One region of the Shewanella zhuhaiensis genome, then DNA from elsewhere that is predicted to be linked to it. Evidence: predicted binding sites of a transcription regulator. Region 1 holds the regulator's gene; each other region holds the start of a gene.

Region 1 (5,071 bases):
GGTGGCCGCCAACAAATTGAGCTTGATGCCATGAAAGAAGAGCTGGCATCACTGCGTAATTTGCTGACTCATCAGGTTTCTTCTTTGATGATGGAGCAAAAAAAGCGCACCGATCCTGTGGGTGCCATGCTGGAAACCCGGCTGTTGGAGGCGGAGTTTTCACCTGCGGTCGCATCCAAGTTGGCTGGTCTCGCTCAGCACTATACACCGGCAGAGTTGGTGAAGGCATTGCCACAAAGCTTGGCAAATATGCTTGATAATCAAGGTGATGATATTGTTCGTCGCGGCGGTGTGGTGGCCTTTGTTGGTCCAACCGGCGTGGGTAAAACCACCTCGATTGCCAAAATTGCTGCCCGTTTTGCTGCGCATCACGGTGCCGATCAGGTGGCTTTAATCACCACAGATCATTATCGCATCGGAGCCTTTGAGCAATTGGCAACTTATGGCAAAATCATGGGATGTCCTGTGAAGCAAGCTCATGATCTCAATGAGTTGCAACAAATTCTTTATCAGCTGCGCAATCGCAAGCTAGTATTGATAGATACCGCAGGTATGGGCCAGCGAGATATGCGATTAGTTGAACAACTGGACAATTTGACAGCGAACAGTGCCTTGCCGATCCGCAGTTATCTGGTATTGTCAGCTACATCGCAGCGCCGGGTGCTTCAGGACGCCGTTAAGCACTTTAAGCGCATCCCTCTGTCGGGGGCTGTGCTGACCAAACTGGATGAATCCGTGTCTCTGGCAGGAGCACTGAGTATCCTTATTCAGAGTGGCCTGCCGCTGAGTTATGTAACCGACGGACAACGTGTGCCCGAGGATATGCAGGTGGCAGATACTCTGTCGCTGGCTAAGCAGGCGCTCGATGCCCTGAATGAACCTGAGTATCAGGGTATCGATAATAATTTATGGTCGGATAACACGACCTGTGCGTTTGAGTGAAGCTATGACCCGTGATCAAGCAAGCGGTTTACGTATGATGAATCAGCCATATAACGAAAAAGTAAAAGTCATTGCCGTCACTGGCGGCAAGGGTGGGGTAGGCAAAACCAGCGTTTCCATCAATACGGCTGTGGCTCTGGCAGAAAAGGGCAAGCGTGTGTTGGTGCTGGATGCTGACTTGGGTCTGGCCAACGTCGACGTCATGCTGGGGCTTCGCGCCGAGAAAAATCTTTCCCACGTGTTATCGGGCGATGCGGAGCTCGATGACATCATTCTCCGTGGTCCCAAGGGGATTGGTATAGTGCCAGCCACTTCCGGTACCCAGGCCATGGTGGAACTAACCTCTGCACAGCACGCCGGACTTATCCGCGCTTTCAGTGAAATGCGCACCCAGTTCGATGTACTGATTGTGGATACCGCAGCCGGTATCTCCGACATGGTACTGAGCTTCTCCCGCGCCGCACAGGATGTACTGGTGGTGGTGTGTGATGAGCCGACGTCTATCACAGATGCCTATGCCCTCATTAAGATCCTCAGCCGCGAACACGGTGTGTTCCGGTTCAAAATTGTTGCAAATATGGTGCGTAGTCTCCGGGAAGGTATGGAGTTATTTGCTAAACTCAGCAAGGTAACTGACCGCTTCCTGGATGTGGCACTGGAATTGGTTGCAACAATTCCCTTCGATGAAAACTTGCGAAAATCAGTACGTAAGCAAAAATTGATCGTAGAAGCCTATCCGAAGTCTCCAGCCGCGATTGCATATCACGGTTTGGCCAACAAGGTGCTGAGCTGGCCTATACCCCAGCAGCCCGGCGGTCATCTGGAGTTCTTCGTAGAGCGTCTGGTGCATCGTCCCGAGTATCAAGAGGACAGAGCGAGTGAATAAAGCCGCGGCGTATACCTCCATGGAGGATAAAACCTCCATCGTTGAACAGTACGCACCGCTGGTAAAAAGAATCGCGCACCATATGTTGGCCAGGCTGCCGGCATCCGTACAGTTGGACGACTTGCTCCAGGCAGGCATGATTGGCCTGCTGGAGGCCTCGACCAAGTTTGATGGTGGCAAAGGCGCCAAATTTGAAACCTTCGCCGGGATCCGCATTCGCGGCGCCATGCTGGATGAAATCCGCAAGGGCGACTGGGTGCCACGGTCAGTACACCGTAACCAGCGAAGGGTAGCCCAGGTCATTGATGAGTTAGAGCAGGAGCTGGGACGGGATGCCCGCGACAGCGAAATTGCCGAAAGACTTGATATGTCGCTGGATGAATACCATCATATTCTCAATGATGTTTCTGTAGGGAAAATCATAGGGATAGAAGATTTGGGCGTATCTCAGGATGTACTGGTTCCCGATGGGGAGCAAACAGACGACATCTATGACGATCTGGCGGGTAGCCAGTTTCAACAGGCCTTGGCAGATGCCATTCGCCAGTTGCCGGAGAGAGACGCATTGGTGTTATCGCTTTATTACGATGAAGCACTGAACTTAAAAGAAATAGGTGCCATTCTTGACGTCAGCGAGTCGCGGGTATGCCAGATCCACAGTCAGGCGATGCTCAGGCTCAAAGGCAAGCTCAAGCATTGGACACACGTATAATTCATTATCGAGCAGTTAGAGTGTCAGCTCACCGGAGGAAACCTTGGACAAGAATATGAAGATTCTTATCGTTGACGACTTTTCAACGATGAGACGTATCATCAAGAACTTGTTGCGAGACTTGGGATTCAATAACACCCAGGAAGCAGATGATGGCTCAACCGCCTTGCCAATGCTTCAGAAGGGCGATTTCGACTTTGTGGTTACCGATTGGAACATGCCCGGCATGCAGGGTATTGATTTGCTCAAGGCCATCCGCGCCGATGAGAGTCTGAAGCATATCCCTGTGCTGATGGTGACCGCCGAAGCCAAGCGTGAACAGATCATTGCTGCCGCTCAGGCTGGGGTAAATGGCTATGTAGTGAAGCCCTTTACCGCTGCGACACTGAAAGAGAAGCTGGATAAGATCTTCGAACGACTTGGTTGAGCAAGGATGAGCTATGCAGGCACAAACATCAGGGCTCATTAGTCTCGAACAGGCACAGGAACTCGTGACGCTGCTCAGCGGCGGCGAGCAGGAAAAAGCCGATTTGCTGATCCGCGAATTGGCGGCCCCCATTCAAAAGGAACTCTTTGACGAAGTCGGTAAACTGACTCGTCAGCTTCACAGCGCCCTGGTGGATTTTCAGCTCGACAGCCGCCTGGCGGAATTGGCCAGCGTCGATATTCCCGATGCCAAAGAGCGCCTCAATTATGTTATCGACATGACTGAGCAAGCCGCCAACAAGACCATGGATGCCGTGGAAGAGTGTCTGCCATTGGCCGATGCCTTAATCAACCATATTAAAACTGTCACACCAACTTGGGACAAACTGATGCGGCGTGACATTGAACTGACTGAATTCAAGAGCTTGTGCCACGACGTTCAGCAATTGATGACCCGTAGTGAACAAGACTCAGAGCGGCTGCGTGAGCTGCTCAATCAAATTTTGATGGCGCAGGACTTCCAGGATCTGACCGGACAAATGATCCGGCGAGTCATCGACTTGGTTCGGGAAGTTGAAAACAGCCTGGTCTCCATGTTGACCGTCTTTGGCGAGCAACCGGTAACAGAAATGACCCAGCGTACCAGCCCAAGCGTCAACACCATTGAAGCCGAAGGGCCGATTATGAACGCCGAGCTTCGTCAGGACGTGGTAACGGGTCAGGACGAAGTCGACGATCTGCTCTCCAGCCTGGGTTTCTGATAAGGAGTCAATTTAATGGCATTCGATGTTGATGAAGAGATTCTGCAGGACTTTCTGATTGAGGCCGGTGAGATTCTGGAGCTGTTGCAAGAGCAGTTGGTTGCCCTTGAAAACAACCCGGAAGACACAGATCTGCTCAACGCCATTTTCCGTGGCTTTCACACCGTAAAAGGTGGCGCTGGCTTCCTTAGCCTGGCGCCCATGGTGGATGTGTGCCACGAGTCGGAAAATACCTTCGATTTATTAAGAACGGGTAAGCGCCATGTCAGCGCCGAGCTGATGGATATCATCCTTCAGGCGGTCGATGCCATTAATACCATGTTCGCCCAGACCCAAGCCGGTCAGGAGCAGGAACCTGCATCGCCAGAGCTGCTGGATAAACTTAAGTTGCTGGCTTCGGGTGAGCCTTTGCCATCAGAAGGTGGCGCCAGCGAGCCCGACGCTGTTGAAGTGCCTGCAGAGCCCGAGCCTGAAATCCCGGGTGTTGACCTGTTTGATGCTCCCGCAGCAGGCGGCGATGATGTGCTTTTTGACGAAGCGCCCATTGCTGGCGTCGACTTATTCGATGAGCCAGCCGCCAGTGACGGTGGCATTGATGAAATAAACGAAGCCGAATTTGAAGCCTTGCTCGATGCCTTGCATGGCAGCGGTAAAGGCCCAAGCGTGGCAGACACAGCGCCCAAAGCGGCAAGCTCTGCACCTGCGGCTCCTGCTGCGGAGCCGGGCGGCGACGAAATTACCGACGATGAATTTGAAGCCCTGCTTGATGAGCTTCACGGCGCCGGAAAGTTCAAAGCCACCGAAGACAAAGCGCCTGCCAAGGTCGAGCCGAGTCCTGCTGATAACGTTGATACTGACGAAATCACCGATGACGAGTTCGAAAAGCTGCTTGATGAGCTGCACGGTAAAGGTGCTGGTCCCGGTGCGGAAACAGCTGCTGCGGCTGCGCCAGCAGCGCCGAAAGCCGCTGAAAAACCCGCTGCACCTAAAGCGCCGGCAGCGGCTGCCAAACCTGCCGCTGCGCCCAAAGCCGCGCCAGCGGCTGCGCCAAAACCTGTAGCAGCAGCGGAAAAACCTGCCGCACCGGCACCCGCCAAAGCGCCTGCACCTGCGGGTAACAGCGTGCCTCAGGGCGAAACCACGGTTCGGGTGGATACGGCGCGGCTCGATCAGATCATGAACATGGTCGGTGAGCTGGTACTGGTACGTAACCGCTTGGTGAGCCTTGGTGTCACCCGTGAAGATGAGGAAATGTCCAAGGCGCTCGCCAACCTGGATTTGGTCACAGCTGACCTGCAGGGCGCGGTAATGAAAACCCGCATGCAGCCCATCAAGAAGGTGTTT
Region 2 (5,071 bases), 590 kb from region 1:
GAGAAATGCCGCAAGCGGCGGGCCATCTCGATAAGCAGTGCATCGCCCTGTTCGTGCCCGTAGGTGTCGTTAAAGCGTTTAAAGCCAACAAGGTCGATAAGCAGCAGTTGCCCCTGCTGGGTACGCTCAAGTACCCGATTGAAATGCAGCCGGTTATAAAGCCCGGTCAGATTACAGCGCCAGGCAAGGCGCTCCAGTTCCTGCTGATAGCAATGCTGCTCGGTGCTGTCTTCACAGGTCACCAGTACATAGTAGTTACCGCGCTCGGTAACAAACTGACTTGCATGGTATTTAAGCCAGTAATCGCTGCCATCATAGCGCTTTAACTGAATTTCACCCTGAGCACTGAGGCCGCGGAAAATTTTTCCAAGCACCTCTTCACCCAGCCTGGGGTGTTGCTTGAAGAAATCCAGTTGCCTCAACGAGCGGCCAATGACTTTTTCCCGAGGCACACCCGTAATTTGCCCATGGGCACGGTTAACGTATTCCACGGTTTCGGTGTGCAGGTTTATCAGCATGCACACCTGTTCGGACTGCTCCACAGCGCTTTTGAACAGCGACAGCTTTTCTTCTCTGTCGTAAGTGTTGCGGGTAGCAAGGGCCAGGGCCAGCTGATCGGCTACCTGATTGGCAACATGAATTTCACTGTCGGTCCAGTTGCCGGTTTCACTGCGCTCAAGACACAGCACCCCTTCCAGGTGGCCGTTGATTCGTATGGCCACTTCGAGGCTTGAATACACTCCGGCAGGCAAATAATAGCTGTCTTTCAGTTCAGTCAGGCGGGGATCGCACGCAGTATCCGCGGCATCTATCTGACGGCGGCTGCCAAGCTCTTCAAGGTAAAAAGGACAATCCGAGATTTGTGACGGCCGCTGCACGGCCGCACCGAGGGCTGCATTTCCGAAATGTGCTACCCGATATTGGCTGGAGAGTTCGGCATCGAATGCCCAGACGCAGGCACTGGACAAACTGAGCGATTGGCACAGCAGTTCTGTGGCCAGCTCAGCCGTTTTGCCAAAGTCTCCCTGCTGTTTGGCAGCAGAGAGCACTATTTGTTCGACCAAAAGTTGATGTTTACGCCGTTTCACGCATGTCCCTAAATCCCAGGGTGTGGGATAACTGCAGTGGCAAGCCACCGGGTATTTTTATTCTTATATTTTATGAAGTTCGAATGTACATCAGCTTGGTTTTAGGGGGCAATATACAGTTTATGTAAATTTTTTCAGAACCCCTGCTCCAACTGAAAAATCATTTTTTCGGCCGCCACATCAAAGTTGAGTTTAAGCACAACCCCATCGGCGGTTTCTGCAATCTCGTAATGCACCTCGCTAAAGCGTGCCACCGCCTTTTCCTGCAGCGCTCTGGCCTGCTCAAAGGCATCATCGCCGCCAAATGTCAGCAGCAGCGCGGTATCTTCTTCACCTATTACCGCGCCGATATCAACAAAACTGCCACAATCGGTGCAGGTATCGTTAACCTGATAGCTCTGGTTGTCTTTAATGGCTTTCATCTGCATGCTCCTTACTTTTGATAAACCTCAAGTATAGAGCAGTTTATTGGCGCAAAACCTGCCCGGGGTCAAGCTCCTGCCATCATTTTGCCAAGGCTTCGCTGCGCTTCGAGCACATCATTAAAGTGCATCAGGGCCTGGGCCGGTGCCGGGGCCGCACCATAAAAGCGACGTCTGACATTGGCTTCACAGTTATTGAGCGCAATCACCATATCGGCAGGCTGCTGACCACGAATAAGCACAGGTTCAGGCAGTAATGCCTGATTCAATCGAAACGCGGTATGACCGAAGGTTCTGAACACGCCACTGTTGTCCATACATTCCTGGCTACCTGGGGTAGCAACGAGGGCCTGTTTAGGAGGCAATTCGAATTGTTTGCTCAGCTTTTGTTCGGCCGACTCATCGGCAGACAGGCAAAACTCTGCAAAATCACGGGCATCCTGGGACAACATTGCCAATATCAAGCCAAAGTCGCCCCGGCGGCCGTCTTCAACGGCACGGGCAAGGCGGTCACCTACTTGGCTTTCATTGACTAAACCAGCAGCAATCTGCATAAAAAAACATCACAAAAACAGGTCGTTGTCATTTAATCGACCAATCGGCGACTAACTTTAGCCTTTTTTGCAAAATTGGCCTTTACATGGCGATCGATTCTGCTTACTATGGCCGCCGCTGATGAGGAGGGGTTCCCGAGTGGCCAAAGGGATCAGACTGTAAATCTGACGGCTCCGCCTTCGAAGGTTCGAATCCTTCTCCCTCCACCACTTCAGCAACGCAAAAAATGTAAAGCAAGAAACTCGTGGAGGGGTTCCCGAGTGGCCAAAGGGATCAGACTGTAAATCTGACGGCTCCGCCTTCGAAGGTTCGAATCCTTCTCCCTCCACCACTTCAGCAACGCAAAAAATGTAAAGCAAGAAACTCGTGGAGGGGTTCCCGAGTGGCCAAAGGGATCAGACTGTAAATCTGACGGCTCCGCCTTCGAAGGTTCGAATCCTTCTCCCTCCACCATCTTCTCTGCCCTCGCGGGCAGCGCCTGTAGTAACTCACCGCACTTTCTATTTCTCGTCATACTATTTCCCGTAATAGCAAACGCATAAATTTGTATCGGCCTGTAGCTGCTTTGATGCTGACGCTGTGAAAACCTGCTGATTTTGCATATCATCCAAGCTCGTATCGCAAAACACAGGACTCCCCATGAGCCTTCCCATTTGCACAAGCTGGGTAGCCAACGCCATCGGTAAAATTGAAGCCGACTTTCAGCGCAGCGCCGACACCCATCTGATCAAACTCGAACTACCGATGCTGGACGGCATCGACATCTACTTAAAAGACGAGAGCACCCACCCGACCGGTAGCCTTAAACATCGTCTGGCACGTTCACTGTTCCTGTATGCCCTTTGTAATGGCTGGATCAAAGAAGGTACGGCGGTAATCGAGTCCTCATCCGGCAGCACTGCGGTGTCTGAGGCCTATTTTGCCCGCCTGCTCGGCCTGCCCTTTATTGCGGTGATGCCAAAGAGCACCGCCAAGCGCAAAATCGAACAGATTGAGTTTTACGGCGGCCGCTGCCACTTTGTCGAACATTCCAGCGAGATTTACGCCGAGTCAGAGAAACTCGCCAAAGAACTGGGTGGCCATTATATGGATCAGTTCACCTACGCCGAACGGGCCACCGACTGGCGCGGCAACAACAATATCGCCAACGCGATTTTTGGCCAGATGGAGCGCGAACCGCACCCCATCCCCAGCTGGATTGTGATGAGCCCGGGCACCGGCGGCACTTCCGCCACCATTGGTCGCTATATCCGTTATCAGCGTCTTGCCACCAAACTATTGGTGGTCGACCCGCAGCACTCGGTATTTTACGACTATTTCAAAAGCGGCGATGCCTGCATTACCTGTGAAAAAGGCAGCTGTATAGAAGGCATTGGCCGCCCCAGGGTGGAACCGTCCTTTATTCCGGGCGTCGTGGATGAGATGTTGAAAGTGCCGGATGTGGACTCCATCGCCACCATGTATTGGCTCGAATCGCTAATCGGCCGTAAAACCGGGCCATCTACCGGCACCAATCTTTTTGGCGCGCTGAAACTCGCTTCCCAAATGCAGGCGCGCGGCGAAACCGGCAGCATAGTGACGCTTATCTGCGATCCGGGCGAGCGCTATCTCGATACCTACTACAACAGCGACTGGGTAAGCCAGCACATCGGCGATATCTCCGCTGCCAGCGCGGCACTTACCGACTTCAGTGAAAGTGGCAGGCTATGAGTGCCTGATGCCCTAACGAAAAAAGCTCCCTCGGGAGCTTTTTTATTGGCATGACTGAGCGGTTTACCAAATTAATCGATATTCAAATACTTGTGGGTTTGAATAGACAGGCGCCAGTTGCGGGCAATGCAGGTTTTCATCGCAAGCTCTGTGGCACGGGGCTTTTGGCTGATTGGCTGCAAACAAATGGTCTTGCTGCTGATATCTATGCCATCGAGCAGCGTATCGAGTTCATCAATATGTGCATCGGTGGCCACCGGGTGTTTGATTTCATTGGCACGCTCAAGCGCTTGTTTCAGCACAGGATAGCCGCCTTTCATATTCATCTTGGGTGATACTGTCACATAGGTGCTGTCTGAGCAGCGTACCTCAAAAGTGCCGCTGGTTTCTATCTGGCAATGAAACCCTGCCGCTTCAAAGCCTTGGGTCAAATCCGTTAAGTCGTGCATACAAGGCTCGCCGCCGGTGATCACCACCAGTTTGGCGCTAAAGCCCTTTTGATTAAACGCCTCAATAAGCGATGCTGCCGTATGCATGGCCCAGCGACCAATGCTGCCGTCCACCTGGATGACATCCGCAGGGGCGACCTTGTTTTGCTCAAGCAGATCCCAGGTTTGGGCGGTATCACACCAGGGACAGGCAACCGGACAGCCCTGCAGGCGCACGAAGATGGCGGGCAAACCTGTGTGGCTGCCTTCACCCTGAATGGTTTCAAATACTTCGTTGATGGGATACTCGCTCATCAGCACTCGCTCAGTTGGTGTCGCTGCCATGGCTGGTTAACGACGGACATTCAATTTGGCCGGCTGTTATAGAAGATTTCAGCCACGGATTCAAGGGAACTTTTCAACCGGGACTCAGCGCCACTAACCCTAACTTTGATGCCACTGACTTTGATGCGGCCCGGATGCTGGGATACACTATATCCCCAAAAGTTTAACTCAGTATCGGTTTTTCCATGTCCAAAGCAGTTGTCGTTTTCAGTGGTGGTCAGGATTCCACTACCTGTCTGGTGCAGGCCCTGTCGCAGTTTGATGAAGTGCATGCCATCACCTTCGATTATGGTCAGCGCCACAGTGAAGAAATAGAAGTGGCCAAGACACTGGCAAACGAGCTTGGCTGTGCGTCCCATAAAATCATGGACGTTTCTTTGCTGGGCGAGCTTGCTATCAGCGCCCTCACCCGCGACGCCATTCCGGTTTCCCACGAGTTGATGGAAAATGGCCTGCCCAATACCTTTGTGCCAGGACGCAATATTCTGTTTCTCACCCTGGCAGGTATTTACGCTTATCAGCT
Region 3 (5,071 bases), on a different contig from region 1:
GTTAAAGCCCAGCTCTTCAAACAGGGTGCCGGGCACCACCATGCCTTTGAGATGCTCTTCGGTGCGTCTGGCCATCTCTTTGATGACCGGCATACCCTTGAGTACCTTCTTGCCACCTTCGCGGATGGTGGTGTACAGGCGGCCGGACATGAGTCTTGCCAGGTGATTGTTAAGGGCGCCGACGTTTTCCGAGATAGACATCTCGTTGTCATTAAGCACCACTAACATGTCTTTGTGCAGGTCGCCTGCGTGGTTAAGCGCTTCAAACGCCATACCGCCGGTAATGGCGCCATCACCGATAACGGCCACCACTTTACGGCCCAGGGCTTCTTTCTCGGCGGTTACCGCCATACCCAGGGCTGCTGAAATCGAGGTGCTGGAGTGCCCCACGCTAAAGGTGTCGTATTCGCTCTCTTCCCGCCAGGGGAAGGGGTGCAGGCCGTCTTTTTGACGGATAGTGTGCATACGGTCCCGTCGCCCGGTGAGAATTTTATGGGGATAGGCCTGGTGGCCCACGTCCCAAATAAGGCGATCGAAGGGGGTGTTGTACACGTAATGCAGCGCCACGGTCAGTTCAACCGTGCCCAAGCCCGAGGCGAAATGGCCGCTGGAAATCCCCACCGAGGTCAGCAGAAACTGCCTTAGCTCGTCCGACAGCTGTTTCAGCGCCGATTGGGGAAGTTGGCGCAGCTCATCGGGGGTGCTCGCCAGCGCAAGCAACGGATAGTTCGAAATGTCCAAACTCATAGCGAGATTCTTTATCTTTTTTATACACGTCTCTCGACGATGTAACGGGCAAAGTCTGCAAGTAGCTGGCTATTGTATGGCATTTTAGCCAGGGCTGATAGTGCGTCTGCCACCAGGGCATCGGCAGTCTGCCGGGCGCCGTCAAGGCCCAGCAGCTTGGGATAGGTACTCTTGTTGGCATCCAAATCCGACCCCTGTGGCTTGCCCAGCTCCTCGGTGGTGGAAGTGATATCCAAAATGTCGTCCTGAACCTGAAACGCAAGGCCAATGGCTTCGGCATAACCGAGCAGCGCACTGCGGTCGCGCTCGTTGGCCTCGGCTGCAATCAGTGCCAGTTCAACGGCGGCGCGGATAAGGGCTCCGGTTTTCAGGTTGTGAAGCTCGGTCAGGCTGTTTAAATCAATACTCTTGCCTTCGCTTGCCAGATCAATTGCCTGACCACCACACATACCCAGATAGCCCGAAGCTCGTGCGAGCGCGGCAATCATGGCCACCTGCAACTCGGGCTTTAGACCTGAGCCGGGCTCGGCAATGATTTCAAACGCCAGGGTTTGCAGCGCATCACCGGCCAAAATAGCGGTGGCTTCATCAAAGGCAATGTGCACGGTTGGCTTGCCACGGCGCAGGTTATCATCGTCCATGGCCGGCAAATCATCGTGAATAAGCGAGTAAGCGTGAATACACTCGATGGCAGCCGCAAGCCGGTCCAGCTTGGCTTTATCGACTCCGAGCAGCTCACCTGTGGCATACACTAAAAAGGGCCGGATGCGCTTGCCGCCAATCAAGGCGCCGTGGCGCATGGCGGCTTTAAGTGCTGGCGCTGTGGCCGGCAGAACATCGAGATGGCTGGCCAGAATGGCATCGACACGGGACTGACACGCAGATAACGCAGCTTTGAGCATTATTCGCCCTCGGGCTGAAAATCGCTCAGGGGCGCATTGGCCTCATCGCTGAGCAAAATGGCCACCTTCTGCTGAGCCTGTTCAAGCTTGGCCTGACTGGCACGTACCAAGCCTATGCCACGCTCAAATTGCTTTAGAGCATCGTCCAGAGAGACTTCCCCCTGCTCCAGCTCTGCGACTATGCGCTCCAGCTCCGCCAAAGAGGCTTCAAAGCTCAGGTTTTCAGGTTTTTTGACCACGGTATTTGTTCCTGCTGTGTCGGCGTGCACAAGGTATCTCAGGAGGCTTACAGGGTCAAATTATGCGGGGGAATATTTGCTGTGCAGCACGCTTTGTTGCTGAATTTTTGTTAGAAAAAATAAATTGGCGCTAAACTTGCCGAAGGTCTGTCCGATAACTGAGAATAGTGATTGGTGTGTGAAGTCCCTGCCTTTTGGTAATAAGAGGGCATCCGACCGGCTTATTTCTGGCTGAATGACGGTTTTCCTTGGCCGCCATTCCCTCATGACTGCGTATTTAAGGAGCATCCGTGGATTTAGCAACCCTCATTGGACTGTTGGGCTCGTTCGCCTTCGTGGTCATGGCGATGGTGATGGGTGGCGGCCTCGCCATCTTTATCGACGTTCCCTCAGTGCTGATTGTGTTTGGTGGCACCTTGTTTGTGGTGATGATGAAATTCAACCTCAAGCAGTTTTTCGGTGCCGCCAAGATTGCAGTCAAAGCTTTTATGTTCAAAATCGACAAGCCCGAGGAACTGATTGAACAGTCAGTATCCATGGCGGATGCAGCTCGTAAAGGGGGCTTTCTGGCGCTGGAAGAAGCGCAGATCTCCAACAGCTTTATGCAAAAAGCAGTCGACATGCTGGTGGATGGTCACGACGGCGAAGTGGTGCGGGAAGCGCTGGAAAAAGACATTGCCCTCACCGAAGAGCGCCACAAAACCGGTATCGGTATCTTTAAGGCCTTCGGTGACGTGGCCCCGGCGATGGGGATGATTGGTACCCTGATTGGTCTGGTGGCTATGCTGTCAAACATGGATGACCCCAAGTCCATCGGCCCCTCCATGGCGGTAGCACTGCTTACAACCCTGTATGGCGCCGTTATCGCCAACATGCTGGCCATTCCCATTGCCGATAAACTGTCGCTGCGTATGGGCGAAGAAATGCTTAACCGCAACCTGATTATGGATGCGGTGCTGGCGATTCAGGACGGCCAGAACCCACGGGTTATCGAGGGCTTCCTGAAGAACTATCTGGCGGAAAAATCCCGCAAGATAGACACCACCGACGGGGAATAGGCCATGGCAGCCAAGGCCAAGTGTGACTGCCCACCCCCAGGCGCGCCCATGTGGCTTGCCACCTTTGCGGATCTGATGTCGCTGCTGATGTGCTTCTTCGTATTGTTGCTGGCGTTTTCTGAAATGGACGTCATGAAGTTCAAGCAGATTGCGGGCTCGATGAAGTACGCCTTCGGGGTGCAAAATAAGGTGGAAGTGAAAGATATTCCCAAGGGCACTTCGGTGATTGCGCTTGAGTTTCGCCCCGGCAAGCCCGAGCCAACCCCCATCGAAATCATCAACCAGCAAACCAACGAAATGACCGAGCCGATTCTGGATTACCAGGAAGGCGAGAGTGACAGCGCCGGTGGTGTTCAGCAGCAGCAAGGCTCCCAGCGGGGAGGGCAGGCATCGTCCACTGCCCAGGAAACCCAGCAGGAAAGCCAGAAGAGCGATGCGGCTTCTTCCCAGGATCAAATTAATCAGCAGGTCAAAAAGATGGCCGAGCAGCTGAATGAGCAAATTGTCGATGGCGCGATTGAAATCGAGTCGCTGGGGCAGCAAATCATTATCCGCATACGTGAAAAGGGCGCCTTTGGCTCAGGCTCCGGCTTCCTGCAACCCAGGTTCAGGCCGGTTATTCGCGCCGTGGGCGAGCTGCTAAAGGATGTACCCGGTATCATCACAGTGTCGGGATTTACCGACGATATGCAGATAAGCAATGAGCTTTATTCGTCCAACTGGGAGCTGTCATCCAAGCGGGCTGTGTCGGTGGCACACGAACTGGTGAAGGTAAAAGGCTTTGATGCCAGCCGCATGAAAGTGGTGGGCATGGGCTCTAACAATCCCTTGGTGCCCAATGATTCGGCCGAAAACCGTGCCCGCAATCGGCGGGTGGAAATTGCCATTGAGCAGGGCAAAGCCAAAGAGTCGGAAGAAATTCAGGTGAGCCCTCCCCCCGCCACTGGGCCCTGAGTTGCGACTGTTTAAGATGTAACAAATAAGCTGTATCAAGCCCGGCCCAGGCCGGGTTTATTTTTGACCCTGCCCCCGGCAGCCTCTTTTTGATATAATCCCGCGATTGTTTGTTTGAACCCTGGTGTTCGCCGCCAAAACGGGCCGCGAGCGCTAACCTTTTGCTGGAAATCCCATGAAGTTTATCGTCAAGCTGTATCCCGAAATCATGATAAAGAGCAAACCGGTAAGAATGCGTTTTACCAAGATGCTCGAGTCCAATATCCGCAACGTGCTCAAAAAAATCGATGAGGACGCCCGGGTACAGCGCCAGTGGGACAAGATTCTGGTGAAGGTGCCCAAAGACAAGCCTGAGCTGACCGAAGTGTTTGCCGAGCGTCTGGCCTGTATTCCCGGCATTCACCATGTGCTGGAAGTGGCTGAATTTGATTACGAAACCGTTGACGATATCTATCAGCATGCCTTGTCTGTCTACAAAGATGCGTTGAAAGACAAGACCTTCTGCGTGCGGGTAAAGCGCTCAGGCCAGCAAAGCTTTACTTCCATTGAAGTGGAGCGCTATGTGGGCGGTGGCCTGAATCAGTTTACTGAGGCCAAGGGCGTTAAGCTGAAAGACCCAGACATGACCATTCAGCTCGAAATCGACCGTGAAAAGCTGTACATGGTGTGTCGCCGCATCGAAGGTCTGGGCGGTTTCCCGATTGCAGCTCAGGAAGATGTGCTGTCGCTTATCTCCGGCGGCTTCGACTCCGGCGTGGCAAGCTTCCAGTTTATCAAGCGCGGTTCACGCACCCATTACTGCTTCTTTAATCTTGGCGGCGCCCAGCACGAAATTGGGGTAAAGCAGGTGGCTTACCATCTGTGGAAGACCTACGGCGAGTCTCACAAGGTGAAATTCGTGACCGTACCTTTTGAAGAGGTGGTGACCGAGATTCTTGAGCGCATCGAAAACGGCCAGATGGGCGTGGTGCTCAAGCGGATGATGATGCGCGCTGCTACCCGCGTGGCTAATCGTATGGGCGTGCAGGCGCTGGTTACCGGCGAGAGCCTGGGCCAGGTGTCGAGTCAGACTCTGACCAACCTGAATGTGATTGACCGCTGCACTGACCTTTTGATCCTGCGCCCGCTTGTTACCATGGATAAGCCGGACATCATCAAACAAGCGCGTCGC

Evidence for each region. The regulator FliA, encoded in region 1, starts transcription of late flagellar genes. The targets are predictions, from matches to a motif close to CTAAAGNTNNNNNNNNNNNNGCCGATA.
Region 2: the regulator FliA is predicted to act here: its motif matches at 2,099-2,125, upstream of MJ923_RS08695 (VC2046/SO_2500 family protein).
Region 3: the regulator FliA is predicted to act here: its motif matches at 2,019-2,045, upstream of pomA (flagellar motor protein PomA).

Annotation. Positions count from the first base shown of each region.
Region 1 covers NZ_JAKUDL010000002.1:96,637-101,707, forward strand. Annotated here, with positions in the region: gene flhF (flagellar biosynthesis GTPase FlhF) at 1-942, shown strand, start outside; gene MJ923_RS06005 (MinD/ParA family protein) at 947-1,828, shown strand; gene MJ923_RS06010 (RNA polymerase sigma factor FliA) at 1,821-2,540, shown strand; gene cheY (chemotaxis response regulator CheY) at 2,584-2,967, shown strand; gene MJ923_RS06020 (protein phosphatase CheZ) at 2,981-3,727, shown strand; gene MJ923_RS06025 (chemotaxis protein CheA) at 3,743-5,071, shown strand, end outside.
Region 2 covers NZ_JAKUDL010000002.1:689,902-694,972, reverse strand. Annotated here, with positions in the region: gene MJ923_RS08705 (putative bifunctional diguanylate cyclase/phosphodiesterase) at 1-1,088, opposite strand, end outside; gene MJ923_RS08700 (DUF406 family protein) at 1,223-1,510, opposite strand; gene MJ923_RS08695 (VC2046/SO_2500 family protein) at 1,579-2,064, opposite strand; tRNA gene MJ923_RS08690 (tRNA-Tyr) at 2,190-2,274, shown strand; tRNA gene MJ923_RS08685 (tRNA-Tyr) at 2,312-2,396, shown strand; tRNA gene MJ923_RS08680 (tRNA-Tyr) at 2,434-2,518, shown strand; gene MJ923_RS08675 (PLP-dependent cysteine synthase family protein) at 2,705-3,775, shown strand; gene queE (7-carboxy-7-deazaguanine synthase QueE) at 3,847-4,518, opposite strand; gene queC (7-cyano-7-deazaguanine synthase QueC) at 4,734-5,071, shown strand, end outside.
Region 3 covers NZ_JAKUDL010000005.1:109,998-115,068, reverse strand. Annotated here, with positions in the region: gene dxs (1-deoxy-D-xylulose-5-phosphate synthase) at 1-747, opposite strand, end outside; gene ispA ((2E,6E)-farnesyl diphosphate synthase) at 768-1,649, opposite strand; gene xseB (exodeoxyribonuclease VII small subunit) at 1,649-1,888, opposite strand; gene pomA (flagellar motor protein PomA) at 2,179-2,946, shown strand; gene MJ923_RS14420 (flagellar motor protein MotB) at 2,950-3,900, shown strand; gene thiI (tRNA uracil 4-sulfurtransferase ThiI) at 4,076-5,071, shown strand, end outside.